DNA from 4 places in the Streptosporangium nanhuense genome. Region 3 is predicted to be linked to each of the others. Evidence: riboswitches for the same ligand, from Rfam matches in the RefSeq annotation. Region 3 holds a riboswitch; each other region holds the start of a gene.
What was found. A riboswitch is a leader RNA that binds a small molecule or an ion and turns the genes downstream of it on or off. The one in region 3 is predicted to bind cobalamin.

Region 1: it holds a riboswitch for cobalamin, as region 3 does, so the genes downstream of both, AC5L38_RS26920 (CbtB domain-containing protein) here and metE (5-methyltetrahydropteroyltriglutamate--homocysteine S-methyltransferase) in region 3, are expected to answer to the same signal.
Region 2: it holds a riboswitch for cobalamin, as region 3 does, so the genes downstream of both, AC5L38_RS29885 (cobaltochelatase subunit CobN) here and metE (5-methyltetrahydropteroyltriglutamate--homocysteine S-methyltransferase) in region 3, are expected to answer to the same signal.
Region 4: it holds a riboswitch for cobalamin, as region 3 does, so the genes downstream of both, AC5L38_RS03015 (ribonucleoside-diphosphate reductase subunit alpha) here and metE (5-methyltetrahydropteroyltriglutamate--homocysteine S-methyltransferase) in region 3, are expected to answer to the same signal.

What each region holds. Positions count from the first base shown of each region.
Region 1 is NZ_JCADBG010000015.1:53,957-60,973, reverse strand. It holds gene AC5L38_RS26945 (cobyrinic acid a,c-diamide synthase CobB) at 1-1,157, opposite strand, end outside; gene cobO (cob(I)yrinic acid a,c-diamide adenosyltransferase) at 1,151-1,753, opposite strand; gene AC5L38_RS26935 (VWA domain-containing protein) at 1,896-4,064, opposite strand; gene AC5L38_RS26930 (histidine phosphatase family protein) at 4,141-4,704, opposite strand; gene AC5L38_RS26925 (CbtA family protein) at 4,701-5,444, opposite strand; gene AC5L38_RS26920 (CbtB domain-containing protein) at 5,452-5,646, opposite strand; adenosylcobalamin (AdoCbl) riboswitch at 5,664-5,797, opposite strand; gene dop (depupylase/deamidase Dop) at 5,922-7,017, opposite strand, start outside.
Region 2 is NZ_JCADBG010000017.1:210,889-217,905, reverse strand. It holds gene AC5L38_RS29885 (cobaltochelatase subunit CobN) at 1-2,300, opposite strand, end outside; cobalamin riboswitch at 2,587-2,759, opposite strand; gene AC5L38_RS29880 (ferredoxin-like domain-containing protein) at 2,806-4,218, shown strand; gene AC5L38_RS29875 (precorrin-8X methylmutase) at 4,215-4,841, shown strand; gene AC5L38_RS29870 (precorrin-2 C(20)-methyltransferase) at 4,838-6,379, shown strand; gene AC5L38_RS29865 (FG-GAP-like repeat-containing protein) at 6,757-7,017, opposite strand, start outside.
Region 3 is NZ_JCADBG010000023.1:104,928-111,944, reverse strand. It holds gene AC5L38_RS34790 (hypothetical protein) at 476-685, opposite strand; gene AC5L38_RS34785 (hypothetical protein) at 688-1,065, opposite strand; gene AC5L38_RS34780 (NsdA family TPR-like regulatory protein) at 1,284-2,600, shown strand; gene cutA (divalent-cation tolerance protein CutA) at 2,539-2,805, opposite strand; cobalamin riboswitch at 3,100-3,312, shown strand; gene metE (5-methyltetrahydropteroyltriglutamate--homocysteine S-methyltransferase) at 3,420-5,645, shown strand; gene AC5L38_RS34765 (SAM-dependent methyltransferase) at 6,032-6,829, shown strand; partial or broken gene AC5L38_RS34760 (IS5-like element ISDge16 family transposase) at 6,937-7,017, shown strand, end outside.
Region 4 is NZ_JCADBG010000001.1:723,637-730,653, forward strand. It holds gene glmS (glutamine--fructose-6-phosphate transaminase (isomerizing)) at 1-812, shown strand, start outside; gene AC5L38_RS03010 (tripartite tricarboxylate transporter substrate-binding protein) at 1,042-2,061, shown strand; cobalamin riboswitch at 2,066-2,266, shown strand; gene AC5L38_RS03015 (ribonucleoside-diphosphate reductase subunit alpha) at 2,383-4,650, shown strand; gene AC5L38_RS03020 (ribonucleotide-diphosphate reductase subunit beta) at 4,685-5,680, shown strand; gene AC5L38_RS03025 (mechanosensitive ion channel family protein) at 5,772-6,893, shown strand; gene AC5L38_RS03030 (DUF5685 family protein) at 6,904-7,017, opposite strand, start outside.

The DNA.
Region 1 (7,017 bases), on a different contig from region 3:
GTGCGGTGGAACTCGTGACCCCGGTAGCGCTCCCCGGCCCTGGTGAGCGGCGAGTCGCGGACGGCCACCGCGTCCCGGTAGCCGAGGGTGAGGGTGCCGGTCATCCTGGCCTCGATGTCGAGGACCCCGCACATCGGCCTGCCGTCCAGCCTCCTGGCGAGGTAGAGCAGGCCCGCGCACTCGGCCGAGATCGGCCCGTCGAACGCGGCGACCCGCTCGCGCAGCGGCTCGTTGGCCGACAGCTCTGCCGCGTAGACCTCGGGGAAGCCGCCCCCGATGACGATCCCCCGGACCCCCTCGGGGAGGGTCTCGTCGACGAGCGGGTCGAAGGGGACGACCTCGGCGCCCGCCGCCGCCAGCAGCTCGGCCTGCTCGGTGTAGCCGAAGGTGAAGGCCTGCCCCCCGGCGACGGCGATCCGCGTGACGGGGGCGGCGGGCGGCCCGGGACTCCACGGGACGGCCGCCAGCGGCGGCGCCGTACGGGCCAGGCGCAGGATCTCCTCCAGGTCGCAGGAGGCGGCGACCAGGTCCGCGACGGCGTCCATGGCCCGCACGGCCTGGGTACGGCGCTCGGCGGCCGGAACCAGGCCCAGGTGCCTGGAGGGGGTGGCGACGGCGTCGCTGCGGCGGATCGCGCCGAGCACCGGGACACCGCTCTCGGCGAGCGCCTCGCGGCAGATGGCCTCGTGCCGTTCGGAGCCGATCCGGTTGAGGATCACCCCGCCGAGCCTGATCCGGGTGTCGTAGGAGGCGAAGCCGTGCACCAGCGCCGCCACGGAGCGGCTCTGCTTGGCCGCGTCCACGACCAGGACCACCGGGGCGCCGAGCAGCCTGGCGACGTGCGCGGTGGAGGCGAACTCGGTGGAGCCCGCGCCGTCGTACAGGCCCATCACGCCCTCCACGACCGCGACGTCCGCCCCGGCGGCGCCGTGCAGGAACAGCGGGGCGACGAGCTCCTCCCCCACCAGCCAGGGGTCGAGGTTGCGGCCCGGGCGGCCGGTGGCCATGGCGTGGTAGCTGGGGTCGATGTAGTCGGGCCCCACCTTGTGCGGGGAGACCGCCATGCCCCGGCGGGCGAGGGCGGCCATCAGACCGGTCGCCACGGTCGTCTTGCCCGCCCCGGAGGCGGGGGCCGCGATGACCAGACGGGCTACCATTCGATGCCCTTCTGCCCCTTCTGCCCGGCGTCCATGGGGTGCTTGACCTTGCCCATCTCCGTGACGAGGTCGGCGGCGTCGAGCAGCCGGGGGTCGGCGTCACGGCCGGTGACGACGACGTGCTGGCCGCCGGGGCGGCCGCGCAGGGTCTCGACCACCTCCTCGACGTCGATCCAGCCCCACTTCATGGGGTACGTGAACTCGTCGAGCACGTACAGCCGGAACGTCTCGGCGGCGAGGTCGCGCTTGATCTGCTCCCAGCCCTCGCGGGCGTCGGCGGCGTGGTCCTCCTCGCTGCCCGGACGCTGGATCCAGGACCAGCCCTCGCCCATCTTGTGCCAGGAGACCGGTCCGCCCTCACCGGAGTCGCCGAGCACCCGCAGTGCCCGCTCCTCGCCGATGCGCCACTTGGCGGACTTCACGAACTGGAAGACCCCGATCGGCCAGCCCTGGTTCCAGGCGCGCAGGGCCAGGCCGAAGGCGGCGGTGGACTTGCCCTTGCCCGGCCCCGTGTGGACGATCAGCAGCGGCCGGGTGCGGCGCTGCCTGGTGGTCAGGCCGTCCTCGGGCACGCTGACGGGTTTGCCCTGCGGCATCGTCGCCCTCCCCTCACTGTCGTACGGCTCACTGTCATACGGCTGTCATGCGGCGCGGCGTCCCTACCCGCCGGTCGTTTTCGTGCGGCACGCCGTTCTCGCCGGTCTCGCCGTTCTCGCCGTCCTCGGCGGCCCTTCGCGGTCACGCGGCGCCGCGCCGCTCGCGGACCATCCCCGCCAGGTCGGTGAGGTCGTCGAGGCGTACGGTCTCCGCGCCCATCCGCGCCGCCAGCGAGGCGGCGAGGCCGAGGCGCACGTGGCCGCCCTCGCAGTCGACCACCACACCCGCGACCCCGGCCAGCAGTCCCGCCGCGCGGTGGGACTCCTCGACGGTGCCCGAGGTGGCCCGCCCGTCGGTGACCAGGACCACCAGCGGGCGCCTGGAGGGGTCGCGCAGGCGCTCGACCCGCAGCACCTCCGCGGCCCGCAGCAGGCCCGCGGCCAGCGGGGTACGCCCCCCGGTGGGGAGCTCGCGCAGCCGGGCCGCTCCGGCCTCGACGGAGGAGGTCGGCGGCAGGACCAGGTCGGCGCGGGCGCCGCGGAAGGTGACGAGCCCGACCTTGTCCCGGCGCTGGTAGGCGTCGAGCAGCAGGCCGAGCACCGCGGTCTTGACCGCCCGCATGCGCTGCCTGGCGGCCATGGAACCGCTCGCGTCCACCACGAACAGCACCAGGTTGCCCTCGCGGCCCTCGCGGACCGCCTCCCTGAGGTCACCGCGCCGCAGCAGCAGTCCCGGTCCGCTCCTGCCCCGCGCCACCTGGTACGGGGCGGCGGCGCCGACGGTGGCCCGCAGGTGGAGGGAGCCGGTGTGGCCCTCGGGGACCCGGGCCCCCGTGGTGCGGCCCAGGGGCGTCCTGGCGCGCGACCGGCGGCCGGGTGCTCCGGCGCCGACGCCGGGGACGGTGAACAACCGGGTCCTGCCCCCGGGCTCGGCGTCGAAGGTCCGCTCGCGGGCCGGTGCTCCCCCGGCCGCCTCCCGCGCCTCACCGGGGTTCGCGGCGGAGGTGGTGGTGGAGTCCGGGGACTCTCCCGTCCCGGGCCCGGGACCACCCGGGACGTCCGGGCCCTCCTGGGTCCCGGACCGGGGGGCGTCCCCGCCGGAGTCGCCCCGGCCGTCCGAGGTGGCGTCCTCGGCCTCGGGGCCGCCGTCGGGCGCCGGTCCGTCCGGCCCCCCGTCGGGGTCGGTGCCCCCGGGGCCGCCGGGGCCGCCGGGGTCGTCGGGCTCCTCGGGGTCGTCGGGAATCCGGTCCAGGAGGTCCTGGAGCTTGGACTCGTCCAGGCCCGGCGCGTCGAAGGGGTCGCGGCGGCGGCGGTGCGGGAGCGCGAGCCTGGCCGCCTCCCGTACGTCGTCGGCGGTGACGAAGGCGCGGCCCTGCCAGGCGGCGTGCGCGATCGCCGCACCGGCGGTGACCAGGTCGGCCCGGAGCCCGTCCACCTCGAACCCCGCGCAGACGGTGGCGATCCTGAGCAGCGCCGCGTCCGGCAGCACGACGTGGGGCACCCTGGCACGCGCCTCGGCGATGCGCGCGGCCAGCGCCCGCTCCTCGTCCGACCAGGCGGCGGCGAAGGCGTCGGGGTCGGTCTCGTAGGCCAGGCGGCGCCGTACCACGTCCACCCGCTGGGACGGCTCCCGCGAGGCCCGGACCTCCACGGTCAGCCCGAAGCGGTCGAGCAGCTGCGGGCGCAGCTCTCCCTCCTCGGGGTTCATCGTCCCGACCAGCAGGAACCTGGCCGCGTGCCGCACCGACACCCCCTCGCGCTCGACGTAGCAGGTGCCGAGGGCGGCGGCGTCGAGCAGCAGGTCCACCAGGTGGTCGTGCAGGAGGTTGACCTCGTCCACGTACAGGACGCCCCGGTGGGCGCTCGCCAGGAGGCCGGGTTCGAAGGACTTCACGCCCTCGGTGAGGGCGCGCTCGATGTCGAGGGAGCCGACGAGGCGGTCCTCGGAGGCGCCGACGGGCAGCTCGACCAGGCGGGCGGGCCGCGCGGCGCCGTCCCGCGCCCCGCCCGGCTCGGCTCCGTCCGGCTGAGCTTCACCGGGCTGGGGCTCCGTTCCCGTACGGGCCTCGTGCGGCCCGTCCGGGCAGCCGGGGTCGGGGGCGGCGGGGTCGCAGGAGAAGCGGCAGCCGGCCACCACCTCGACGGGCGGCAGGAGCGCGGCCAGCGCCCGCACGACCGTGGACTTGGCGGTGCCCTTCTCCCCCCTGACCAGCACTCCCCCGACGCGGGGGGAGACCGCGTTGAGGATCAGCGCGAGTTTCAGGTCCTCCAGCCCCACGATCGCGGTGAAGGGATAGCGGGAGTCACGCACCTTCGGGATCTCCTGTCCGTCTCGTCGGGTCAGTCGAGTCAAGGGGTCGCCGGGTGCTCGAACCGTCGGCGAACCGTCATGGGAAGTAGCTGAGCCGCCAGTGCCCGCCGCGCCCGGTGAGCGTCACACGGGCCAGTGGCGCGACGTCGACGCGCCAGAACGACCGGGCGGGGGCGCCGAGGGCGTGGACGACCGCGGCGCGGATGACCGCCGGGTGGGTGATCGCGACGGCCCTGCCGGGGGCGCGGGCGGCGAGCCAGCCGGACACCCTGGCCAGGAGCGCGGTGACCGGTTCCCCGCCGTGCGGCGCCGCGCCGGGGTCGCCGAGCCAGGAGGCGAGCGCCTCGGGCTCGGCGGCCTCGACCTCGCCGAGCGTCATCCCGCTCCAGCGGCCGTAGTCGCAGTCGGCCAGCAGCGGATCCCGCTCGGCCCGCAGGCCGAGCGCCGCCGCCGTCTGGACGCAGCGCAGCTCGGCCGGGCAGGCCGCGGGTCCCGGGCCGAGGTCCCGCGCCATCCCCTCGGCCCGGCGCAGGCCGCGTTCGTCGAGTGGTTCGTCACCCGGGAACGCGGCCCGTACCGTTGCCGAGGTGGAGGCGTGGCAGACCAGGAGCAGGCGGGTGACCCCCGAGGGGGTCGTCACACCGGGCCGCGCCTGCGGGCGGCGAAGGCGAACAGCGCGCCGACACCGGCCCAGAAGACCACCTGTGTCCCGATGGAGGCGACCCGGAAGTCCCACAGGAGGTCGGCGGGGAAGCCCTGGGGCACCTCCGAGATCTCCGGCAGGAGGATCCAGGCCGCGACGACGGGAACCAGGAGGGTGGCGCCCGCCGACAGCCAGCGCACCCACGGCTCGCTCCGCGAGGCGTAGCGGTAGGCGGCGACGGCCGCGGCGACGGCGAGGATCCCGATGACCACCGCGACCAGGTAGAGCACGGTGCGCTGGTTGATGGTCTCCGGGTCGCCGACAGCCGGCGGGTTGGCTGGATATTTCACGAAAGGGATGAGGACGACGGAGGTGAACGCGGCGGCGGCGAGGCTCACCGCGAGCACCGGTTCCGAGCGGGGCCCCGCCCGGCCGCGTACGGCCGCGTAGACGAGGGAGAACAGCCCTCCGACCGCCAGGCCGTACAGGCCGAGGGCGAGGAAGAGCCCGAAGCGCTGGCCGTCCCTGCTGACCAGGGCCTCCTCCTCGTCGTGGGAGTGGGCGGCGGCACCGGTGTCGTCGTGTGATCCGGCCGGGGCGGCGGCCGCGGCGGCCGCCTCCTCCAGCGCGATGGCCTGGTCGATGCGCGGTTCGCCGACGGTGTAGGCGAAGACGGCCGCGAGCAGCCCTGCGAGCAGTCCGGCGACGAGGCCCCGGACGATGAGTTTGGTGATCACCTGTGGCTCAGTGGCACGGAACGCCGAGCAGATGACGCCCGTCGTGCATGAGTTCGTGCAGGTAGTTTCCCGCCTGGGAGATCGCTCCCTGGTCGAAGGTGACCAGGTAGGCGAGGAGCAGCAGCACCGGTACGGCGAGCAGCCAGCGGGTGAGCGAGGGCCATGGGATGGGCTGAACGTGCGGTGCCGAGATCTGGCTCACGGCTACCTCCTCCGGGATTGACGCGTCCCTTTTCGTAGGTCGGTGGCGGCCGAGTGTGACCTGGCTTCCGGCTCCGGGGAGCCGGTTACAGTGGCGCGACCGCACCGGAATCTCACCGGATTTCCCTCGCACCGCCACAAAACACCCGGAACGTATCCCGGTTCTCCGTCCCTCGTCAATCCGAGTGTCCGGTTTGCCGGGATCCGGTCAGCGTGGGGTCCAGGCACGCCGAAGGAGGGGGCGGCCCGGCCGGGCCGCCCCCTCCTTTCAGGAGGTCACTGCTCGCCGGTCAGCGCCGTCACCAGCTCCGCGGCGGTACGGCAGCGGTCGAACAGCTCGCCCACGTGGGCCTTGGTGCCGCGCAGCGGCTCAAGGGTGGGGACGCGCTGCAGCGACTCGCGGCCGGGGATGTCGAAGATGACCGAGTCCCAGGAGGCTGCGGCCACCGACTCGCTGTACTGGCTCAGGCAACGGCCGCGGAAGTAGGCCCGGGTGTCGTTGGGCGGCACCTCGATCGCCCGCTGGACCTCTTCCTCGGTGACCAGGCGCTGCATGCGGCCCCGGGCGACCAGCCGGTTGTAGAGCCCCCGGTCGGGACGGATGTCGGAGTACTGGAGGTCGACGAGCTGCAGGCGCGGGTGCGACCAGGGAAGGCCGTCACGGGTGCGGTAGCCCTCCAGGAGCTCCAGCTTGGCCACCCAGTCGAGCTCCCGGGACAGCTGCATCGGGTCCTCCGCCAGGCGGGTGAGGACCGACTCCCAGCGCTCCAGGATGTCCTTGGTGGGCTCGTCCAGGCCGTTGGCGCTGCGCTCCTCGGCGTACTTGCGGGCGAGCTCCAGGTACTCCATCTGCAGCTGCACCGCCGTCAGCTTGCGGCCGTCGCGCATGGCGATCTCGTACTTCAGCGTCGGGTCGTGCGAGACCGCGCGCAGGGCCTGGACGGGGTTGTCCACGGCCAGGTCGCGGGTGAAGTAGTTGTCCTCGATCATGGCCAGGACGAGCGCGGTCGATCCCAGCTTCAGGTAGGTCGAGATCTCCGACATGTTGGCGTCGCCGATGATGACGTGCAGGCGGCGGTATTTCTCCGGGTCGGCGTGGGGCTCGTCCCGGGTGTTGATGATCGGCCGCTTGAGCGTCGTCTCCAGGCCCACCTCGACCTCGAAGAAGTCGGCCCGCTGGCTGATCTGGAAGCCCTCGCCCCGGGAGTCCTGGCCGATGCCGACCTTGCCCGCGCCGGTGACGACCTGCCGGGAGACGAAGAACGGCGTCAGGTGCCTGACGATGTCGGCGAACGAGGTGGCCCGGCGCATGAGGTAGTTCTCATGGCAGCCGTAGGAGGCGCCCTTGTTGTCGGTGTTGTTCTTGTAGAGC
Region 2 (7,017 bases), on a different contig from region 3:
CCGGCCACACCGGCCACACCGGCCGGACCGGCGTCTTCCGCCGGGGTGTCCGCCCGGCCCAGGACCTCGGCGGTCACCTCCCGCGCCGCCGACGGGTCCCAGCCCCGGTGCTCCATCGCCTCGACCAGGGCGCGGGCCAGGGTCTCGGCCTCGTCGACGCCGATCCGTCCCGCGCTGCCGTCCTCGGCCAGGCCGAGGGCCTCGCGCAGCCCGACGAGCGCCTCGCTGCCCGCCCACATCTGCCGGGCGCGGAGCATGGCCAGCACCAGGTCGACGCGCGGCTGCCCCTCGGGGGCGGCCCCCAGCACATGCAGGCCGTCGCGGATCTGGACGTCCTTGACCTCGCACAGCCAGCCGTCGATGTGCAGCAGGAAGTCGTCGAACTCGGCGTCGTGCGGGCGGTCGGCGACGCCGAGGTCGTGGTCGAGCCTGGCGGCCTGGATCAGTGTCCAGATCTGGGCGCGGATCGCGGGCAGCTTGGCCGGGTCCATCGCCGCGATGGAGGCGTGCTCGTCGAGGAGCTGCTCCAGCCTGGCCATGTCCCCGTAGCTGTCGGCGCGGGCCATCGGCGGGACGAGGTGGTCGACCAGGGTGGCGTGGGCGCGGCGCTTGGCCTGGGTGCCCTCGCCGGGGTCGTTGACGAGGAAGGGGTAGATCAGCGGCAGGTCGCCGAGCGCGGCGTCCGGGCCGCAGGAGGCCGACAGGCCCGCCGACTTGCCGGGCAGCCACTCCAGGTTGCCGTGCTTGCCCACGTGGACCATGGCGTGCGCGCCGAAGCCGTCGGCCAGCCAGCGGTAGGCGGCCAGGTAGTGGTGGCTGGGCGGCAGGTCGGGGTCGTGGTAGATCGCGATGGGGTTCTCGCCGAAGCCGCGCGGCGGCTGCACCATGACCACCACGTTGCCGGAGCGCAGCGCGGCCAGCACGATCTCGCCCTCCGGGTCGCGCGACCTGTCCACGAACAGCTCGCCGGGCGCCGGACCCCAGTGCTCCTCCATCCGGGCGCGCAGGTCCGCGGGCAGGGTGGCGTACCACTCGGCGTACCGGCTCGCCGCGATGCGCACCGGGTTCCCGGCGAGCTGCTCCTCGGTGAGCCAGTCCTGGTCCTGCCCGCCCGCGGCGATCAGCGCGTGGATGAGCGCGTCGCCGTCCTGCCCGGTCACCCCGGGCAGCTCGTCCTCGGCGCCGATGTCGTAGCCGCGCTCGCGCAGCGCGGCCAGCAGCCGTACCAGGCTGGCCGGGGTGTCCAGGCCGACGGCGTTGCCGATGCGGGCGTGCTTGGTGGGGTAGGCCGACAGCATCAGCACCAGCCGCCGCTCGGCGGGCGGGATGTGCCGCAGCGCGGCGTGGCGCACCGCGATGCCCGCCACCCGCGAGGCCCGCTCGGGGTCGGCCACGTAGACGGTGAGCCCGTCCTCGTCGATCTCCTTGAAGGAGAACGGCACCGTGATGATCCGCCCGTCGAACTCCGGGATCGCGACCTGGGTGGCGGCGTCCAGCGGGGACAGGCCGTCGTCGTTCTCCTCCCAGGAGGCCCGGCTGCTCGTCAGGCACAGGCCCTGCAGGATCGGCACGTCCAGCTCGGCGAGCGCGCCGACGTCCCAGGCCTCGTCGTCCCCGCCCGCCGACGCGGTCGCCGGACGGGTGCCGCCCGCCGCGAGCACGGTCACCACCAGGGCGTCCACCGTACGCAGGACCTCCACCAGGCCGGGCTCGGCGGTGCGCAGGGAGGCGCAGTACACCGGCAGCGCCCGCGCGCCCGCGTCCTCGATCGCCGAGCAGAGCGCCTCGACGAAGGCGGTGTTCCCGGCCACGTGGTGGGCCCGGTAGTAGAGAACCCCGACGACGGGCCCGTCGTGTCCCTCCTGGTCTCGCGCCTCGCGCTCCAGCGTCCCCCACGTGGGGGTGGGCTCGGGCGCGGCGAACCCGTGGCCGGTGAGCAGCAGCGTGTCGGACAGGAAGTGGTGCAGCTCGGTCAGGTTGGCCGGGCCGCCGTGGGCGAGGTAGGCGTGCGCCTCGGCGCAGACCCCGCCGGGCACGGTGGACAGCTCCATCAGCTCGGCGTCGGGCGCCTGTTCGCCGCCGAGCACGACGACGGGCCGGGGACCGGCGAGCAGGGCGTCCAGCCCCTCCTCCCAGGCGCGGCGCCCGCCCAGCAGGCGTACCACGACCAGTTCGGCGCCCTCCAGCAGCGGCGGGAGGTCGTCGGCGGTGAGCCTGGCGGGGTTGCCGAGCCGGTAGTCGGCGCCGCTCGCGCGAGCGCTCAGCAGGTCGGTGTCGGAGGTCGAGAGCAGGAGGATCACGCGCCACACTCCAGGAGAGGAAGGGCGGTACGGCCCAGGGGCGCCACGGCGTGGCGGGAGGACAGGCGGGAAAACGGCGATGCCACGGCATGGCGGAGGAACGGCGACGCCACGGCATGGCGGGGGGACGGTGCCGCCACGGTGTGGCGGTCGAGCGGCGAAAAGCGCGCGGCGTGGCGGGGGAACGGCGATGCCACGGTGTCCACGATGTACGCGGTGTCCACGATGTCGCGGGGGAACGGCGAAGAGCGCACGGAGCTTCCTCCCTCGGGGTCCTCGCCCCGGGTCGTCGTCGGCCGCGACGGCTGGAGTCTCCTGGCTCCCGGATCGGTGCTCACCCCGGCCTTCCCGCCCGTCGTCGGACAGTGGCCCGGGTGGGGTTCGCTCCCCGGTTACAGTGGCGGGACCGCGCCGGAATCACACCGGCTTCCTCCCTTTGCCGTCGCCACCGATGACACTACGGCAGTCCGGTTCGTTGCAAGAAACTGGCATTAACATCCTTCGAGTGTCCATTGCCGACTTTTCCGGACGATCGCGACTCGACGCGTGCCCCGGGGCGCTCCAGGTCCATGCCGCCGCGGACGGCGGCCTGGCCCGCGTCCGCGTGCCCGGAGGTCGCCTCACCCCCTCCCAGCTGCGCGAACTCGCCGAAGCCGCCTCGGCGTACGGCGGCGGCGTCATCGAGCTGACCTCCCGCGCGAACGTCCAGGTACGCGGCCTCGGCCCGGAGGACCCGGACGGCGTCACGGACAGCGGGAGGGGGAGCGGGTTCGCCGCGCGCATGGCGAAGGCGGGCCTGCTGCCCTCGGCGACACACGAGCGGATCCGCAACATCCTCGCCTCCCCGTTGACCGGACTGGACGAACCGGCCGGGTCAGCCGATCCAGCCGTACCGACCGGGCCGACCGATCCGGCCGGATCGGAGCATCCGCGCGGCGGCGGGATCGTCGACGTCACACCGCTGATCAGCGAGCTGGACCGGCGGCTGTGCGCCCGTCCCGCCCTCGCCGCCCTGCCGGGGCGCTTCATGTTCGCCCTCGACGACGGCCGGGGGGACGTGGCCGGCCTGGGCGCCGACGCGGGAATCCTGCCCACCGGACCGGACGAGGCCGCGCTGGTCCTCGCCGGGACCGACACCGGCCTGCGCGTCCCGCTGGACGGAGCCGTGACCGCCCTGCTCGCCGCCGCGGAGGCGTTCCTCGACGAGCTGGCCGCCCGGGACGTCACCGCCTGGCGGATCGCCGAACTCCCCGACGGCCCCTCCCTGATCGCCGCCCGGGTGCGAACCGCCCTCGGGGTCTCCGGTACGCCCCCCTTCGCCCCGGTGAGAACGCGGGTCGTGACCCTCGGGCCGGTCGGCGTCATCGGGAGTACGGACGGAACGGGAAACGGGAACGGCGACGAAGGCGCGAGAGTCGCGCTCGGGGTGGCGATCCCGCTGGGGCGGCTCACCTCCGAGCGGGCGCTGCTGCTCGCGGACGCGGCCTCGGGCGGGGAGATCCGGCTCACACCGTGGCGTGGCGTGGTCCTGCCCGGCCTGGACCGCGCCGAGGTCGCGGGCACGGCCGCCCGCCTGGAGGCCGCCGGGCTGGTCGTCGACCCCGCCTCGCCGTGGATCGGTGTGACGGCCTGCACCGGCCGTCCCGGCTGCGCCAAGTCCCTGGCCGACGTCCAGGCCGACGCCGCCGTCGCGACAGCCATCGGCGCGGCCCCGCCGTCCGGGAGCGGGCGGGGCACCGGTACGCTCCCCGTGCACTGGGCGGGCTGCGGCAGGCGCTGCGGCCGTCCGAGGGGGCGGGTCGCGGATGTCGTCGCCACCGGTGACGGCTACCGCCTGGAGCTGGACGGCACCGGCCTGACCTGCTCCGGCATCGAGGAGACCGCGGCCGCGCTGGCGGCCGCCAGAGGGGAACTGTGATCGACTACGTCCGCGACGGCGCGGAGATCTACCGCCGCTCCTTCGCCACCATCCGCGCGGAGGCCGACCTTTCCGGCCTGCCCGCCGACGTCGCCCGGGTCGCGGTCCGCATGATCCACGCCTGTGGGATGGTCGACCTGGTGAGCGATCTGCGCTGGTCACCCGGGGTCGTGGCCTCGGCGCGCGAGGCGCTCCTCGCGGGCGCGCCGGTGCTCTGCGACGCCATGATGGTCGCCTCCGGGGTGACCCGGCGGCGTCTGCCCGCGGGCAACGAGGTGGTCTGCACCCTCGGTGACCCCCGGGTGCCGGAACTCGCCGCGGAACTGGGCACGACCCGCAGCGCCGCCGCGCTGGAGCTGTGGCGCGACAGGCTCCAGGGCTCGGTGGTCGCGATCGGCAACGCGCCGACCGCGCTGTTCCGGCTGCTGGAGATGGTCGAGCAGGGCGCGGGCCGCCCGGCCGCCGTCCTCGGCGTCCCGGTCGGCTTCATCGGTGCCGCCGAGTCCAAGCAGGCCCTCGCCGAGCACCCGGCGAACCTGGAGTACCTGGTCGTGGACGGACGGCGGGGCGGAAGCGCGATGACCGCCGCCGCGATCAACGCGATCGCGAGCGAGGAAGAATGAGTGACGACGTGACCGGACGCGTGACCGGACGGCTGTGGGGCGTGGGACTCGGACCCGGTGACCCCGAACTGGTGACCGTCAAGGCCGCCCGCCTGATCGGCGAGGCGGATGTGATCGCCTTCCACAGCGCCCGCCACGGCCGGAGCATCGCCCGCTCGGTGGCCGCGCCCTACCTGCGGGAGGGACAGGTCGAGGAGGCGCTCATCTACCCGCTCACCACCGAGACCACCGACCACCCGGGCGGCTACCAGGGGGCGATCGACGACTTCTACGCCGCCTGCGCGGTGCGGCTGGCGGCCCATCTGGACGCCGGGCGCGACGTGGTGGTGCTGTGCGAGGGCGACCCGCTCTTCTACGGCTCGTACATGCACATGCACAAGCGCCTGTCGCACCGCTACGTCACCGAGGTCGTGCCGGGCGTGACGTCGGTGAGCGGCGCCTCGGCGGTCCTGGGACGCCCGCTGGTCGAGCGGGACGAGGTCCTGACCGTGCTGCCCGGAACGCTCCCGGCGGAGGTGCTCGCCGAGCGCCTGGCGTCCACCGACTCGGCGGCGGTGCTGAAACTCGGCCGTACGTTCACCAAGGTCCGTGACGCGCTGGCCGAGGCCGGACGGCTCGACGAGGCCTGGTACGTCGAGCGCGCCACCACCGGGCAGCAGCGCCTGGCCCCGCTCGCCGAGGTCGACCCCAGCAGCGTCCCGTACTTCTCGCTGGCGCTGATCCCGAGCCCCGTCAACGCGGCGGGCCCCGCGCCCGTCACCGGGGCCGGGAGCGTGAGCGACGTGAGGGCGCGCGGCGAGGTGGTCGTGGTGGGGCTCGGCCCCGCCGGGCGGCCGTGGCTGACTCCGGAGGCGCAGGAGGCTCTGGCCGGTGTCGACGAGCTCGTCGGGTACGGCCCCTACCTGGACCGCGTCCCGCCCAACCCGCGCCAGCGCCGCCACCCCACCGACAACCGGGTGGAGGCCGAACGGGCCGCGCACGCGCTGGAGCTGGCAGCGGCCGGATCGAGGGTGGCCGTGGTCTCCTCGGGCGACCCCGGGGTGTTCGCGATGGCCAGCGCGGTGCTGGAGGTGGCGTGCGAGCCGAGGTTCGCGGACGTGCCGGTACGGGTGCTGCCCGGCCTGACCGCGGCGCACGCGGTGGCGAGCAGGGCCGGTGCGCCCCTCGGCCACGACTACTGCGTGCTGTCGCTGTCGGACCTGCTCAAGCCCTGGGACGTGGTCGCCGGGCGGATCAGCGCCGCGGCGAAGGCCGACCTCGTCCTGGCGATCTACAACCCGGCGTCGAAGAGCCGTACCTGGCAGGTGGCCGCGGCGCGGGACCTGCTGCTGGAGCACCGGGCGCCGGAGACCCCCGTGGTCGTCGGCCGCGACGTCGGCGGGCCCCGGGAGAGCATGACCGTCACCACCCTGGGCGACCTGGACCCCGACGCGATCGACATGCGCTGCCTGCTGCTGGTGGGCTCGTCCACCACGCGGGTGGCCGAGCGGGGTGACGGCAGCCGGGTGGTGTTCACCCCCCGCCGCTATCCCGCGTGACGCGTCGGCCCGCACCGGGCCGCACCGGGCCGCCGCCGAACCGGGGGCGGCGCGGCGCGCCCGTCGCGGGGGGCCGATCCGGGCCGCCCCTGACCGATCCGGGACGTCGGGTCCCCGCGGCCGGGTGGCTTCTTCGACGCGGGAGCCGGAGCGAGCGAGGGACCTCGGCGGGATGGGCGCCGTCGTAGCCGACCGTTGGCCGTCCGTGCATCGGCCCACGGCCGCCCTTCGTCAGCGGCCGGGGCTCCTGCGCACGGACCGTCGCGACCTCCGACCGCGCGTCACGGCCGGCGGGCGCGGGGCTTCGCCGGAACGGTCTCCGGCGAAGCCCGTGATGTGAGTTTCGGTCTCGCTCTGCTCGATCAGGGCGCCTCAGATCACCAGCACCGGTTGGCCACGCAGAGCGGCAGGCCTCCCGGCGGCGGCGGTTGGGGGTCGTTCGGCATGGGGGTGGTCGTCGTACCGGTCGTGCCGGCGCCGTTGTTGAACCAGGCCTTCACCCCGCCCAGAGTGTCGTGGACGAGGTAGTCGGCCCGGCGGTCACCGTTGATCTCGGCCAGGCCGATGTTCGCGCGGGCCACGCCGACGCCGGAGGCGATCTCGCCGACCGCGAGCCAGGCCGAGCCGGAGCCGCCCCG
Region 3 (7,017 bases):
CGCCGACCTTGATCACACCTTGGTTGTTTCGGGATGAAGAAGTTGTAGGTTCATCTGCATCATCAGGGCGTCAGCGCTTCGCGCCGCAGTCCGGCGCGGCGCGCCCATCCGCGCCGGACGGACATCGGGGCCGGGCATGCGGCCTGGAGGCCGGTCCCATCCCGCGCCCGCCCGGCGCGGATGGCCGGACCCCGCCGCCCGCCGCACCAGCCCGCCCGCCGTACCGAACACCGCGCCGACCGTGAACGCACTGCCGCCCGCTCCGACCACCGGCCCAACCGCTACGCGGCCCCTACGGGGTCCTTCGGATTGCGCCGGCTGCTCCGCTCATGTTCATCAGGAACACTCGAATAGTGGGAGTAACACCTCTGCCGCCCCGCTTCCGATGCGCGGGCCTGGCGGCCCTGTGCTTCGGGTCGGGTTGCCACCGGATGACATGGTCACCAACAGCGGGAGTGACCTACCCGAGCCGCCATCAGGTGTCCCTGGCCTGTCGTAGCCGGTCCAACGCGTCATTGACCAGGCGACCGAGGTTGCCCAGTTCGTACGCCATCCGGTGACGTTCGTTGTCCTCCCACGCTCTGATGGCCGCCCCGAGGTTGCCCGACTTCCCGGCAGTGATGATGATCTCTTGGCCGTTGACGCGCTTGATGGCCGCGTCGCCCAGGATGACCCAGCCGTACACGGTCACATCCCACGAGCGGCCAGGATCAGGTCAACCACCTTTTCCGGCTGTTCCTGCCTGACGGTTTGAAGATCGGCGCCGTTACGGATGGACACCAGGTAGCAGCCTGAGCGTGGACCCATGGTCACCGTGGCTACGCGCCAGCCTTGCGGACCCTTCACGGTCAGCTCCGGCGGGTGTCGCTCCATCCACGATCGGAGCGGAGGCTGGTCGGGCCAGGCGGCCTCACTGTTGGCGAACAGCCCCAGGCTGATCGTGTGATGGCGGTGAGCACGGATTCCCCGCTCGGTGAGAAGCCGCTGAACCACGGCCAGCGCCTTGTCTTGGCTCTCCACCGTCGCCTCGTCAACGACAGGCGGGACGGCTCTACAGTTGTCCATGGGTCGCACCTCTCTGTGCGATCAAGGAACCCGTACGGCGTGACCGCGCCTGCGGGTTCCGCTTTTTCACGGTCCTCCCATGACAGCGCCCCACCAGCACGCGGAGATAGGGCGGGACAGGGGAGACCAGGGGAGAGAAGAGGAGTAACAGGCTCAGCAGAAGGGGAATAGGGGAGACTGAGGGAGAGACGCAGACCCCTATCTCCAGAGGTAACGCGATGCGCGACGTTCCAGCTTGGGCGCGACGGCTACGCGCCGAACGGCGTAACCGGCTGTGGACTCAGCGGGAAATGGCCCGAGCGTTGACCGAACTGGCCGACGAACGCACGCGTAGCCGTATGCCGGGACGGGATTCCGTCACCCGCATGATCAAAGACTGGGAAGCGGGCAGGCATAAGCCGAGGGATCCATACCGACTGCTTTACTGCCGCGCTTTCGACCTGGACGAGAATGAACTGTTCAGCGCGGAAAGCACGTCACGCACTGAGCCGGAGGATGATGTGCTACGCAGGGAATTTCTCGGTGCCTCCGTGGCGACTGTGGGCATTGCCGCTATTCCAGTACCGTTTGAGGGTCTTCCTCAGGGGCGACGCGTCAATGATGAGCTTGTCGTTTCGCTTCGCAAGCGCATTGCGCGGCTGCGTCGAATCGACGATTACCTAGGTGGCGCCGAAACCTATCCTCTCTATGCTGCCGAGCTTGAGAGAACGAGCACACTCGTCAACGAGGCCAGTTATACGGAGAAGACGGGAAGAGCGCTTCTAAGCGTGGTCAGCGAGCAAGCACAACAGGCGGGATGGGCTGCCTTCGACGCAGGATGGGCCAAGAGGGCGAGGCAGCTTTTCAAGAAAAGCCTGTCGGCCGCCACCGATGCCGGAGACACCGCTCTTCTTGCCAACTCGCTGGCGTTCCTGGCTTATCAGAAAGTGAGTTACGGCTCTCCGGGGATTCAGGAAGCGGATGCTTCGTGCCGGGTGGCGGAGCGAGGGACTCCCTCTGCGGTCAGGGCACTCCTGCTGGAGCGGGCGGCATGGGCGTACGCGTCTGAAGGGCAGAGATACCAGGTTGAGGTCGAAAGAGCCCTCGAAGAAGCCGGTAGGGCACTTGAGGAGAGCAGTGGCGAGCCAAATCCAGATTGGGCGCTCTGGGTTGACCGGCTCGAACTTCAGATCATGACGGGACGGTGCTGGGTCGCGCTGAATCAACCCGTTAAGGGTATTGCCGTTCTTGAGGATGCCCTCTCGAAGTACGAGGACACCCACGCCCGAGACAAGTCCCTCTATATGACCTGGCTTTCAGAAGCGTATCTAGACGCCGGGGAGATCGAACGCGCATCTGCCGCGCTGAGTCAGTCACTGAGCCTTTCCGTGGATGTCGCGTCAATTCGTCCACGCCAGCGCGCCAGTGCCGTTCTTGAGCGACTTGAGAATCATAGGTCGCTGCCATCTGTCGCCGAACTATTCGACCGTATGGCTATGCCGTCGTCTTTCTCAGCCATTCCAAGTACGGAGCCGATCCACCGTCAATCGATGTGAAGGTCACTTCAGGGTTGTTCCACGGATGCTCGGATATCAAATGTGACTCCAAGTCCGAGTAGCGATCCGCGGTCGTCCTCAGGAAGATCTGCCACTCTTCCCCTTCGCCTATTTTCCCCTCATGCCAGAAAACAGACTGTGCAGGCCCGAAGACTTGACCCGATGCTGCCAATTTCGCACGGATGGCAGATCTGAGAAGATTCATCGCCGCATCACGGCTGTCCACTGTGGTCGAAACCTGAAGGTAGCCAGTCATGTGGCCAAGCCTAGATCACTTCCCTGTATCCGGTACAGAAGAGTGAAGATGGCTTCCGGGCGGCTGGAACGCAGTCTTATGAAGTCACTCCATTTCACGATGAGCCCGTTCCTTGGCGACCTTGCGAGCAGTAGCGATGTGTTGCCGAGCAGACTCGGTCCAGAAGGGGGCGCCGCGTCGGTGGCCGCTTCCTGCATAGCGCCACTTGGACAGGGGGAGCATGGTCTCCTCGGCAGGGCGGGTTATGCTCGTGGCGCGGTTGGTTCTCCCGGCGCCGTTGCGGTGCCGGGAGTCGTAAGAGGGAACCCGGTGTGATTCCGGGGCTGCCCCGCAGCGGTGAGTGGGAACGAACGCCGTCATTGGCACTGGGTGTGTGCGCATCTGGGAAGCGACGGTCAGTAGGGGTTGTGTGTGGTGCCCGCGAGTCCGAAGACCTGCCAGTCGCCCGTGCGCCGTCCGGTGTGCGGTGATCCGTGGCCTCGTGGGAGGGCCTGGGATGCGTCTTTCGCATGTCCTCGCTCGCGGCCGTGGGTCGGCATGGCATGAGCCGAGGGAAGGACGCCATGAGCAAGGTCACCACGACTGTTTTGGGTTACCCCCGTATCGGGGATCGTCGCGAGTTGAAGCGGGCGACGGAGGATTACTGGGCTGGGCGGGTCGATGCCGCCGGTCTTCAGGGGACGGCCGCGGGGTTGCGGCAAGGGGTGTGGCGGGAGCTGTCGGGGGCGGGGCTGGATGCGGTGCCGTCCAACACGTTCTCGCTGTATGACCAGGTGCTGGATGCGATCGCGCTGGTGGGCGCGGTGCCTGAGCGGTTTTCCGGGGCGGCGGATCCGTACTTCGCGATGGCCCGGGGTGCCGAGGGGGTGGCGCCGCTGGAGATGACCAAGTGGTTCGACACCAACTACCACTACCTGGTCCCGGAGCTGGGCCCCGAGACCCGGTTCCGGCTCGACTGGAGCAAGCCGCTGGCCGAGCACGCCGAGGCGCGGCGGCTGGGCGTCGAGACCCGGCCGGTGCTGGTCGGGCCGCTGTCGTTCCTGTTGTTGGCCAAGTCCACCGAGCCCGGCTTCGCGCCGCTGCGGCTGCTGGACGGCCTGCTGGAGACCTACGCCGAGCTGCTGGAACGGATGGCCGCGGCGGGGGTGGCCGAGGTGCAGCTGGACGAGCCGGTGCTCGCCGCCGACCGTACAAAGGAGGAGCTGGCCGCGTTGCGCCGGGCCTACGTGCGGCTGGGTGAACTGAGCAGCCGCCCCCGGCTGCTGGTGGCGACCTACTTCGGCGAGATCGGGCCCGCGCTGGAGATCCTGGCCCGCGGCCCGGTCGAGGCCGTCGGCCTGGACTTCGTCTCGGCGCCCGGCAACCTGGAGGCGCTGGCCGCCGTCGGCGGGCTGCCCGGCAAGACCCTCGTCGCCGGGGTCGTCGACGGCCGCAACGTCTGGCGTACCGACACCGCGAAGGCGCTGGCGACCTGCGCGGCGCTGCTCGGGCTGAGCGACCGGCTGGTGGTGAGCACCTCCTGCTCGCTGCTGCACGTCCCGCTCGACCTGGACGCCGAGACCTCGCTGGACCCGCGGCTGCGCGGGCGGCTCGCCTTCGCCAGGCAGAAGGTCGCCGAGGTCGTACGGATCGGCAGGGCGCTGAACGGCGAGGAGGTCATCGCGGGGGAGAGCGCCGCGGAGCGGTTCCTCAACCCCCGGGTGCGGGCCAGGCTGGACGCCCTGGGCGAGGGCACCTCGCGCGCCCCGCACGCCGAGCGGCTCGCCGTGCAGAACGCCGACCTGGGCCTGCCGCCGCTGGCCACCACCACCATCGGGTCCTTCCCGCAGACCGGCGAGGTGCGCCAGGCCCGCGCCGCCATGCGCTCGGGCGAGATCGACAGGGCCGGGTACGAGCGCAGGATGGAGGCCGAGATCGACCGCGTCATCGCGCTGCAGGAGGACATCGGCCTGGACGTGCTGGTGCACGGCGAGCCCGAGCGTAACGACATGGTCCAGTACTTCGCGGAGATGCTGGAGGGCTACGCCGCCACCGAGCACGGCTGGGTGCAGTCGTACGGCAGCCGCTACGTCCGCCCGCCGATCCTGTTCGGCGACGTCTCGCGTCCCGAGCCGATGACGGTGCGCTGGGCCTCCTACGCGCAGTCGCGGACGAAGAAGCCGGTCAAGGGCATGCTGACCGGCCCGGTGACGATGCTGGCCTGGTCCTTCGTCCGCGACGACCAGCCGCTGGGCGAGACCGCCAGGCAGGTGGCGCTCGCCCTGCGCGACGAGACCCGCGACCTGGAGGCGGCGGGCATCAGGATCATCCAGGTCGACGAGCCCGCGCTGCGCGAGCTGCTGCCGCTGCGGCGAGCCGACCGCGAGGCCTACCTGGAGTGGGCGGTCGCCGCGTTCCGGCTCGCCACCAGCGGGGTCGCCGACAGCACGCAGATCCACACCCACATGTGCTACTCGGAGTTCGGGGAGATCATCGGTGCGATCGGCGACCTGGACGCCGACGTGACCAGCGTCGAGGCGGCCCGCTCCCGGATGGAACTCCTGGACGACCTGCGCGCCTTCGGCTACGCGCGCGGCATCGGGCCCGGCGTGTGGGACATCCACTCGCCCAGGGTGCCCTCGGCCGGTGAGATCGAGACCGCCCTGCGCACGGCCGCGGCCTCGGTGGATCCGGCCCTGCTCTGGGTCAACCCCGACTGCGGCCTGAAGACCCGCGGCTACCCGGAGACGGAGGCCAGCCTCAGGAACATGGTCGAGGCGGCCCTGCGTGTCCGGGCGGAAGCGGTCTAGAAGCTGTTCAGAGTTCGGATCATGTGGTTGAGGTGAGGAGCCTCAGCCACATGACCGAGCCTCGGGGACAGGGGCCGGTCTCGTGGCCTGCCGGGGTTCTGTCGTAGCGGGTGGCCGGCCCCAGCCAGGGCTTGATCTTCTGGAAACGGTGTTCTGGAAACGGTGTTCGGCGGTGTCGCGCCGCCGGTAGCGCTCCGGCCCGCTGAACTTTTCATCTTCCGGTCTTCTTCCGGTTGGCCCGCCGATCGGTCCTCTCCGGGGTGACCGCGGCGATCCGGGGCGACTCCTGGTGAGCGCGCAGACCTCGCTCGGGCGGCCGAGGGGCGATGTCCGGCCCTTGCGGGAAAATCGCCGGCGAAGGAGCTTGATTCACTAGCCTTTCGCCCATGGACATACCGGGCGTGGACTTGAGCGTGCCGAGTGCGGCGCGCATATACGACTACTTGCTGGGCGGTAAGGACCACTTCGCCGCGGATCGCGAGGCCGCCGACGTGGTGCTCCGGGCCGTGCCGAACGCGCGCGAGAACGCCAGGGCCAACCGTGCCTTCCTGGGCCGGGCCGTGCGCGTCCTCGTCGACGCGGGCGTCCGCCAGTTCCTCGACATCGGCGCCGGGTTGCCGACGCAGGAGAACGTTCATCAGGTGGCCCAGCGCGTGGCGCCGAACTCACGGGTGGTCTACGTCGACAACGATCCCGTGGTGCTCGTCCATGCCCGCGCGCTGCTCGCCGACAACCCCGGCACGAGGGTCGTCCCGGCCGACATCCGCGACCCGGCAGCCCTCCTCCAGGACTCCACGGTCCAGGACTACCTGGACTTCACCCAGCCGGTGGGGGTGTTGCTGCTGGCCGTCCTGCACTTCATTCCCGATGACAAGGAGGCGGCCAGCATCGTCGCCGAGCTCCGTCGCCTCCTGGTGTCCGGCAGCCACGTGGTCATTTCCCACGGCCACCCCGGCGAGCTGACCGGAGACCTGGCGAGGAAGGGCCACGAGCTGTACGGCCACACCCGTCAGGGAGGCGCCGTCGGCCGCACCCGCGCGGACATGGCCGCGTGGCTGGAGGGCCTGGAACTCCTGGCTCCGGGCATCGTCCCCGTTCAGGGCTGGCGTCCCGAGGACGACTTCGACCCCATCCCCGACCCCGCGAAGCCCGGCGTCTTCGGCATGGTCGCCAGAGTTCCGTAGGGGCACGCCCCCTCGAGAGACGTCCGCCGGGTCCCGATGGGGACCGGTTCCAGGTTCGCGAAACGGCCGGGCGAGCACATCCAGCTGCCGGGCGAGCACACCCAGCTGCAGGCCGCCCGCGCACCCGCCCTGCCGCGGTGGCCGCCGACAGGGCCTGCTCCTCTCGCGGCAACCGCGTCCACCTGCTC
Region 4 (7,017 bases), on a different contig from region 3:
TGGTGGAGGCCGACACCCTCTACGTGGCGATCAGCCAGTCGGGGGAGACCTACGACACCCTCGCCGCCGTGCAGGAGCTCAAGCGCAAGGGCGGCAGGGTGCTCGGCATCGTCAACACCGTGGGCAGCGCGATCGCCCGCGAGTGCGACGGCGGCGTCTACCTGCACGCGGGCCCCGAGGTCTCGGTGGCGAGCACCAAGGCGTTCACCTCGACCGCGGTGGCCTTCGCGCTGCTCGCGCTGCACCTGGGCCGGGTGCGCGACCTGTCTCCCGCCGACGGCCGCAGGATCTGCGACGGCCTGCGGAGGCTGCCGGACCAGATCAAGGAGATCCTGGCGCTGGAGCCGCAGATCAAGGAGCTGGCGGGCAGGTACGCCGAGTCGCCGAGCATGATGTTCGTGGGCCGGGTCAGGGGCTATCCGGTGGCCCGCGAGGGCGCGCAGAAGCTCAAGGAGATCTCGTACGTGCACGCCGAGGCGTACCCGGCCAGTGAGCTCAAGCACGGGCCGCTGGCGCTGATCGGCCCGGACATGCCGACGGTGGCGATCGTCCCCGACGACGAGCTGCTGGACAAGAACCTCACCACGCTGGGCGAGATCCGCGCCCGGGGCGGCCGGGTGCTCATGGTGGGCCACCGCGCGGCCGACCCCAAGCTGGCCGAGGACTGCGTCGTGGTGCCCAAGAACGAGACCGAGCTGGACCCGATCCTGCTGTCGATCCCGCTCCAGCTCTTCGCCTACCACGCCGCGGTGGCGCTGGGACGGGACGTCGACAAGCCCAGGAACCTGGCCAAGAGCGTCACGGTGGAGTGACCTCCCCTCGCCCCGGCGCCCCCGTTCCCGGCCCGCCGGGGCGGGGGCGCCGCGCTTCCCGGGGCTTTCGCGAGGCGGCCGTCTCCGACGCCTTGATTCCGGGGTCCTCTCCGGTGGTCCGTGGCCGGGAACGGACGGTTCCCGGAAGTTCGGGCATACCCCACTTAGTCACAGAAAGTGATGTGAAAGTAACCTATGGAATAGGGGGTTCTCGGGGGAAGGGGCGCTCATGCGCCGTAGGAGGTTCTGCGCGCTGGCGGCGGGGGCCGTGCTCGCCGCGGGGTGCGGCGCGGACGGCGGTACCGACCCGGTGGTGAAGCGCCTGTTCATCCTCGAACCGACCGCCGACGGCCACGGCTGGGCCGGGATCGCGGGCAGGCTGGCGACCTCCCTGGTCCAGTCGGGGCTGGTGCGCACCGCGATGGCCGTCGAGCGGGCCGGGCCCCTGGGCTCAGCCTCGCGCGACGCGTTCGGCGCCTTTCGCGGCCCCTTCGCGCGCGAGGGCAGGCTGCTCGTCACCGCGATGCCGATGGTGGCCGCCGCGGAGATCGCCAACACCGCCGCCGTGGTGAACGCCGCCACCCCCATCGCCCGCCTGGTCGGCGACTGGACGGTCCTGGTCGTCCCCTCCGGCTCCCGCCTGCGCACCTTCGAGGACTTCGTCGCGCGGCTGCGGGACGACCCGGCGGGCCTGACGGTCGGCGGCCGGTCGGAGGGCGGCACCGACCACGTGCTCTACGGCATGATCGGCAAGTGCCTCGGGGTGGACACCCGGCTGCTGGAGTACGCGGGCTACCTCGCCCCCGAGGACGCCGCCGACGCGCTCCAGGCCGGCCGGGTGGCCGCCCTGCTGGGATCGGCGCGCGCCCTGCGGCCCGAGATCACCGCGGGCCGCCTGCGGCCCCTGGTGGTCTCCTCCGGCGGCCGGATCGACGGGATCGACGCGCCGACGCTCATGGAGGCCGACGTCCGGCTGGAGTACAGCGACTGGTGCGGGCTGCTCGGCCCCAAGGGCATGAGCCCGGGGGACCGGGACGCCGCGATCGCCCTGTGTGACAGGATCGACGCCGCGCCGCGCTGGCGTGCCCTGTGCGCCTCCCGAGGCTGGAGCCGGGTCTATCTCAGCGGCGACGAGTTCCGCCAGTGGCTCTCCACCGAGACGGCCCGCACCCGGGGTGTGCTTCACGAGCTCGGGCTGTTGAAGTCCTCCGCCACAACTTGTTGGGGTAGTTGCGTCAGACGCCCCTAGATGTAGGATCCTGCTCGTTGCTGGTTCGCCCCGCGAGGGGCGAGGCAAGAGGGAACCCGGTGAGATTCCGGGACTGCCCCGCAGCGGTGAACGGGAACGAAAGCCGTCATTGAGCACTGGGCGAACCATGCCTGGGAAGCGACGGCCGGTAGGCGTGTGTGGTGTGCCCGTGAGTCCGAAGACCTGCCGGTGACGTGATTGTCCAGGGCCTCGTGGGAGGGCCCGCGGAACGAGGCGATCCGGCGTGCCCGGGATCGCTCGCGGACGCGTGCCCATCCGGCGGAGCCGTACGGGGAAGTCCGATCGAGCGAGGGGCACTACGTGACACAGGCATTGGCGGAGACCGCGGCGGGCGGGGCGGGGACCGCGGCGGGCGACGGCGGCGCGAACACCGGGAATGTCAGGAATGCCGGGAGTGCCGGGAACGCGGCGGACGAGCGCAGGCTGGCGATCGACGAGGCCGCCGCACGGGTGATCACCGACCCCGAGAACTCCAGGATCGCCGCCGCGATGCTGGCCGGGCTGATCGCCGACGAGGCCGCCGAGCACGGCGTCCGCGACTTCTCCGACTCCATCGCCGCGACCCACGAGGCGGGGCTGATCCAGGACGGGCTCGCGGAGTTCGTGGCCGCCCACGCCGGGATGCTGGACGCGCTGGTCGACCCGGAGGCCGACGCCAGGTTCGAGTACTTCGGGCTGCGTACCGTCTACGACCGCTACCTGCTGCGCCACCCGAGGACCCGCAAGGTCCTGGAGCGCCCGCAGCACTTCTTCCTGCGGGTGGCCTGCGGCCTGTCCGAGAGCGTCGAGGAGGCCGCCGAGCTGTACGCGCTCATGGCCACCCTGTCCTACCTGCCCAGCTCGCCCACGCTGTTCAACTCCGGCTCCCGCAGGCCCCAGCTCTCCTCGTGCTTCCTGCTCGACTCGCCCCGCGACGAGCTGGAGTCCATCTACGACCGCTACGGGCAGGTCGCGCGGCTGTCGAAGTACGCCGGGGGCATCGGGATCGCCTGGACCAGGGTCCGCTCGCGGGGCTCGCTGATCCGCGGCACCAACGGCCACTCCAACGGCATCGTGCCCTGGCTGCGCACGCTCGACTCCAGCGTCGCCGCGGTCAACCAGGGAGGCCGGCGCAAGGGCGCGGCCTGCGTCTACCTGGAGCCCTGGCACGCCGACGTCGAGGAGTTCCTGGAACTGCGCGACAACACCGGCGAGGAGGCCCGCCGCACGCACAACCTGAACCTGGCCAACTGGATCCCCGACGAGTTCATGCGCCGGGTCGAGGTCGACGGGACCTGGTCGCTGTTCGACCCCAAGGACGTCCCGCACCTCACCGACCTGTACGGCACCGCGTTCGACGACGCCTACCGGGCCGCCGAGGCCGAGGGCCGCTTCACCCGGCAGATCCCCGCCCGCACCCTGTACGGGCGCATGATGCGCACGCTCGCCCAGACCGGCAACGGCTGGATGACCTTCAAGGACGCGGCCAACCGGACCTCCAACCAGACGGCCAGGCCCCAGAACGTCATCCACCTGTCGAACCTCTGCACCGAGATCCTGGAGGTCACCGGCGACGCGGAGACCGCCGTCTGCAACCTCGGCTCGATCAACCTCGCCGCCCACCTCTCAGCGGATCCCGGCGAGGCGATGGACTGGGTGCGGCTGCGCGCGACCGTCCGTACCGCCGTGCGGTTCCTCGACCGCACCATCGACCTGGGTTTCTACCCGACCCCCGAGGCGGAGGCGGCCAACCGGAGGTGGCGCCCGATCGGGCTCGGCGTGATGGGCCTGGCCGACGTGCTGTTCGCGCTGCGGCTGCCGTTCGACTCGCCCCGCGCCCTGGAGCTGTCGACCCGGATCTCCGAGGAGATCGCGCTCGCCGCCTACCGGACCTCCTCCGACCTGGCCGTGGAGCGGGGCCGCCACCCCTCGTACGAGGAGACCAGGGCCGCCGACGGGGTGCTGCACCCCGACCACTACGGGGCGGCGGGGTCCGAGGAGTGGGCGGAGGTCAGGGAGCGGGTCGCCCGGACCGGCCTGCGCAACTCGCTGATGATCGCGATCGCGCCGACGGCCACGATCGCCTCCATCGCGGGCTGCTACGAGTGCATCGAGCCGCAGGTCTCCAACGTCTTCAAGCGCGAGACCCTCTCGGGGGAGTTCCTCCAGGTCAACCGCTATCTCGTCCGCGACCTGCGGGCCCGTGGGCTGTGGACCCCGCTGATCCGCGATGCGATCAAGCGCGCCGACGGCTCCGTCCAGGACATCCCGGAGATCCCCGCCGACCTGAGGACGCTCTACCGGACCGCCTGGGAGCTGCCGCAGAAGGCGCTGATCGACCTGGCCGCCGCGCGCACCCCGTACATCGACCAGTCGCAGTCGCTGAACCTCTTCATGGCCACGCCGACCATCGGCAAGCTCTCCTCGATGTACGCCTACGCGTGGAAGGCGGGTCTCAAGACCACCTACTACCTGCGTTCGCGCCCGGCCACCCGGATCGCGCAGGCCACCGTGGCGGCGCCGGTCGCCGATCCCGGGGCCGTGGCCTGCTCCCTGGAGAACCCCGAGTACTGCGACGCCTGCCAGTAGCCGTCCCTGAAAGCTCCGCGAAAGGCATTTCCCGATGTTGCTCGACCCCGGCATGGATCTCACCCTGCGGCCGATGCGCTACCCCGAGTTCTACGAGCGCTACCGGGCCGCGATCCGCAACACCTGGACCGTCGAGGAGGTGGACCTCACCTCCGACCTGGCCGACCTGGCGCGGATGACGCCCGAGGAGCGCCACCTGATCAACCGCCTCGTGGCGTTCTTCGCCACCGGCGACTCGATCGTGGCCAACAACCTCGTTCTGAATCTCTACCAGCACCTCAACGCCCCCGAGGCGCGCCTGTACCTCAGCAGGCAGCTGTTCGAGGAGGCGGTGCACGTCCAGTTCTACCTGACGCTGCTGGACACCTACCTGCCCGACCACGACGAGCGGGTCAAGGCCTTCGCCGCGGTCGAGCACATCCCCTCGATCCGGGACAAGGCGGAGTTCTGCTTCCGCTGGATCGACTCGCTCGGCGGGCTGACCAGGCTGGAGACGCGCGAGGACCGGCGGGCGTTCCTGCTCAACCTGATCTGCTTCGCGGCGTGCATCGAGGGGCTGTTCTTCTACGGGGCCTTCGCCTACGTCTACTGGTTCCGCTCCAGGGGCCTGCTCAGCGGCCTGGCCACCGGGACGAACTGGGTGTTCCGCGACGAGTCCATGCACATGGAGTTCGCCTTCGGCGTCGTGGAGACCGTACGGGCCGAGGAGCCCGACCTGTTCGACGACAAGCTCGCCGAGCAGGTCACCCAGATGATCGAGGAGGCGGTGGCGGCCGAGCTGGCCTTCGCGGCCGACCTGTGCGGCGACGGCCTGCTCGGGATGAGCGTGGACCAGATGCGTCAGTACCTGGAGTACGTGGCCGACCAGCGCCTCGTCAGGCTGCGGATGCCCGCCCGGTACGGCACGGCCAACCCGTTCGCGTTCATGGAGTTGCAGGACGTGCAGGAGCTGGCCAACTTCTTCGAACGCCGGGTTTCGGCCTACCAGATAGCCGTGGAAGGGAATGTCACATTCGACGAATCCTTCTGATTAGCTGGTGATCCAGGGAAGATGACGACGAGGATGAAAGACGTCGAGGGGGACGCCTCAAGTGTCCGGCTGGATCATGATGATTGTTTCCGTGGCGGCCGCCGTCGTGGCGGTGGAGGTCGTGCGACGGGTGTTGCGCTCGCGGCTGATCGGTGAGAAATGGGTTCTCGCCGGTCCCCTCGTGCGCCGCTGCACCTGGCCGGGGTTCGCCACGGCCGCCGTGGCGACGGCACACACCATCTACGAGCCGAACATGGCGACGGCCTCGATCGGCCAGGTGATCGACCGTGGTCTCAGCCTGGCGATGATCGGGTGCGCCACCTGGCTGGTCATCCAGGCCGCCTACGCGGTCACCGACGTGGTGCTGGACCGTCTGATCACCGTCGAGGGCGAGGCCAACCGCAGGGCCCGGCGCATCCGCACCCAGATCACCCTGGTCCGCCGGGTCGCCTCCGCGGTGATCATCGTGGTCGCGCTGGGCGCGATGCTCTTCACCTTCCCGCAGGTGCGTGCGCTCGGCGCCGGGCTGCTGGCCTCGGCCGGTATCGCCGGCGTCGTCGTCGGTATCGCCGCCCAGTCGACCCTGGGCAACATGCTCGCCGGGCTCCAGCTGGCCTTCAGCGACGCGCTCCGGCTGGACGACGTCGTCGTGGTGAAGGGCGAGTGGGGCCGGATCGAGGAGCTCAGCCTGACCTACGTGGTGCTGCGGCTGTGGGACGAGCGGCGGCTCGTCCTGCCGGTCTCCTACTTCACGGCCAACCCGTTCGAGAACTGGACCCGGCACAGCAGCCGGGTGATCGGCCACGTGATGTTCCGGGTCGACTGGTCGGTGCCGGTGGAGGAGCTGCGCGCCGAGCTCTACCGGGCCCTGCGCGAGCACCCGCTCTGGGACCAGAAGGACTGGACCCTCCAGATCACCGACACCCTTCCCAACGGGCTGCTGGAGCTGCGCGCCCTGATGAGCGCCGCCGACTCCGCCAGCGCGTGGGACCTCAAGTGCGACATGCGCGAGCACATGGTGGCCTTCGTCCGTGACAAGTATCCCGAGGCGCTGCCCCGCTTCCGGGTCGAGACCCCGCCCCCGTCCGCGACCGTCCCCGGGACGCTCACAGGTCTGATGGGCGCGGGTCTGATGTCGCGGGGCCTGGGCGGCGACCCCGGCGAGCGGGACGGCGCCCGCGAGAAGGACGACGACCGGGCGGACCCGGTCTGAGGCCGAGGTCTCAGACGTTGCAGTCGCAGCAGCACCCGTCACATTTGCTGCAGCACTTGCAGCAGTCGCAACACCCGTCGCACCCGTCACAGCCGCAGCTGTCGCACCCTCTGAGGTAGCAGCG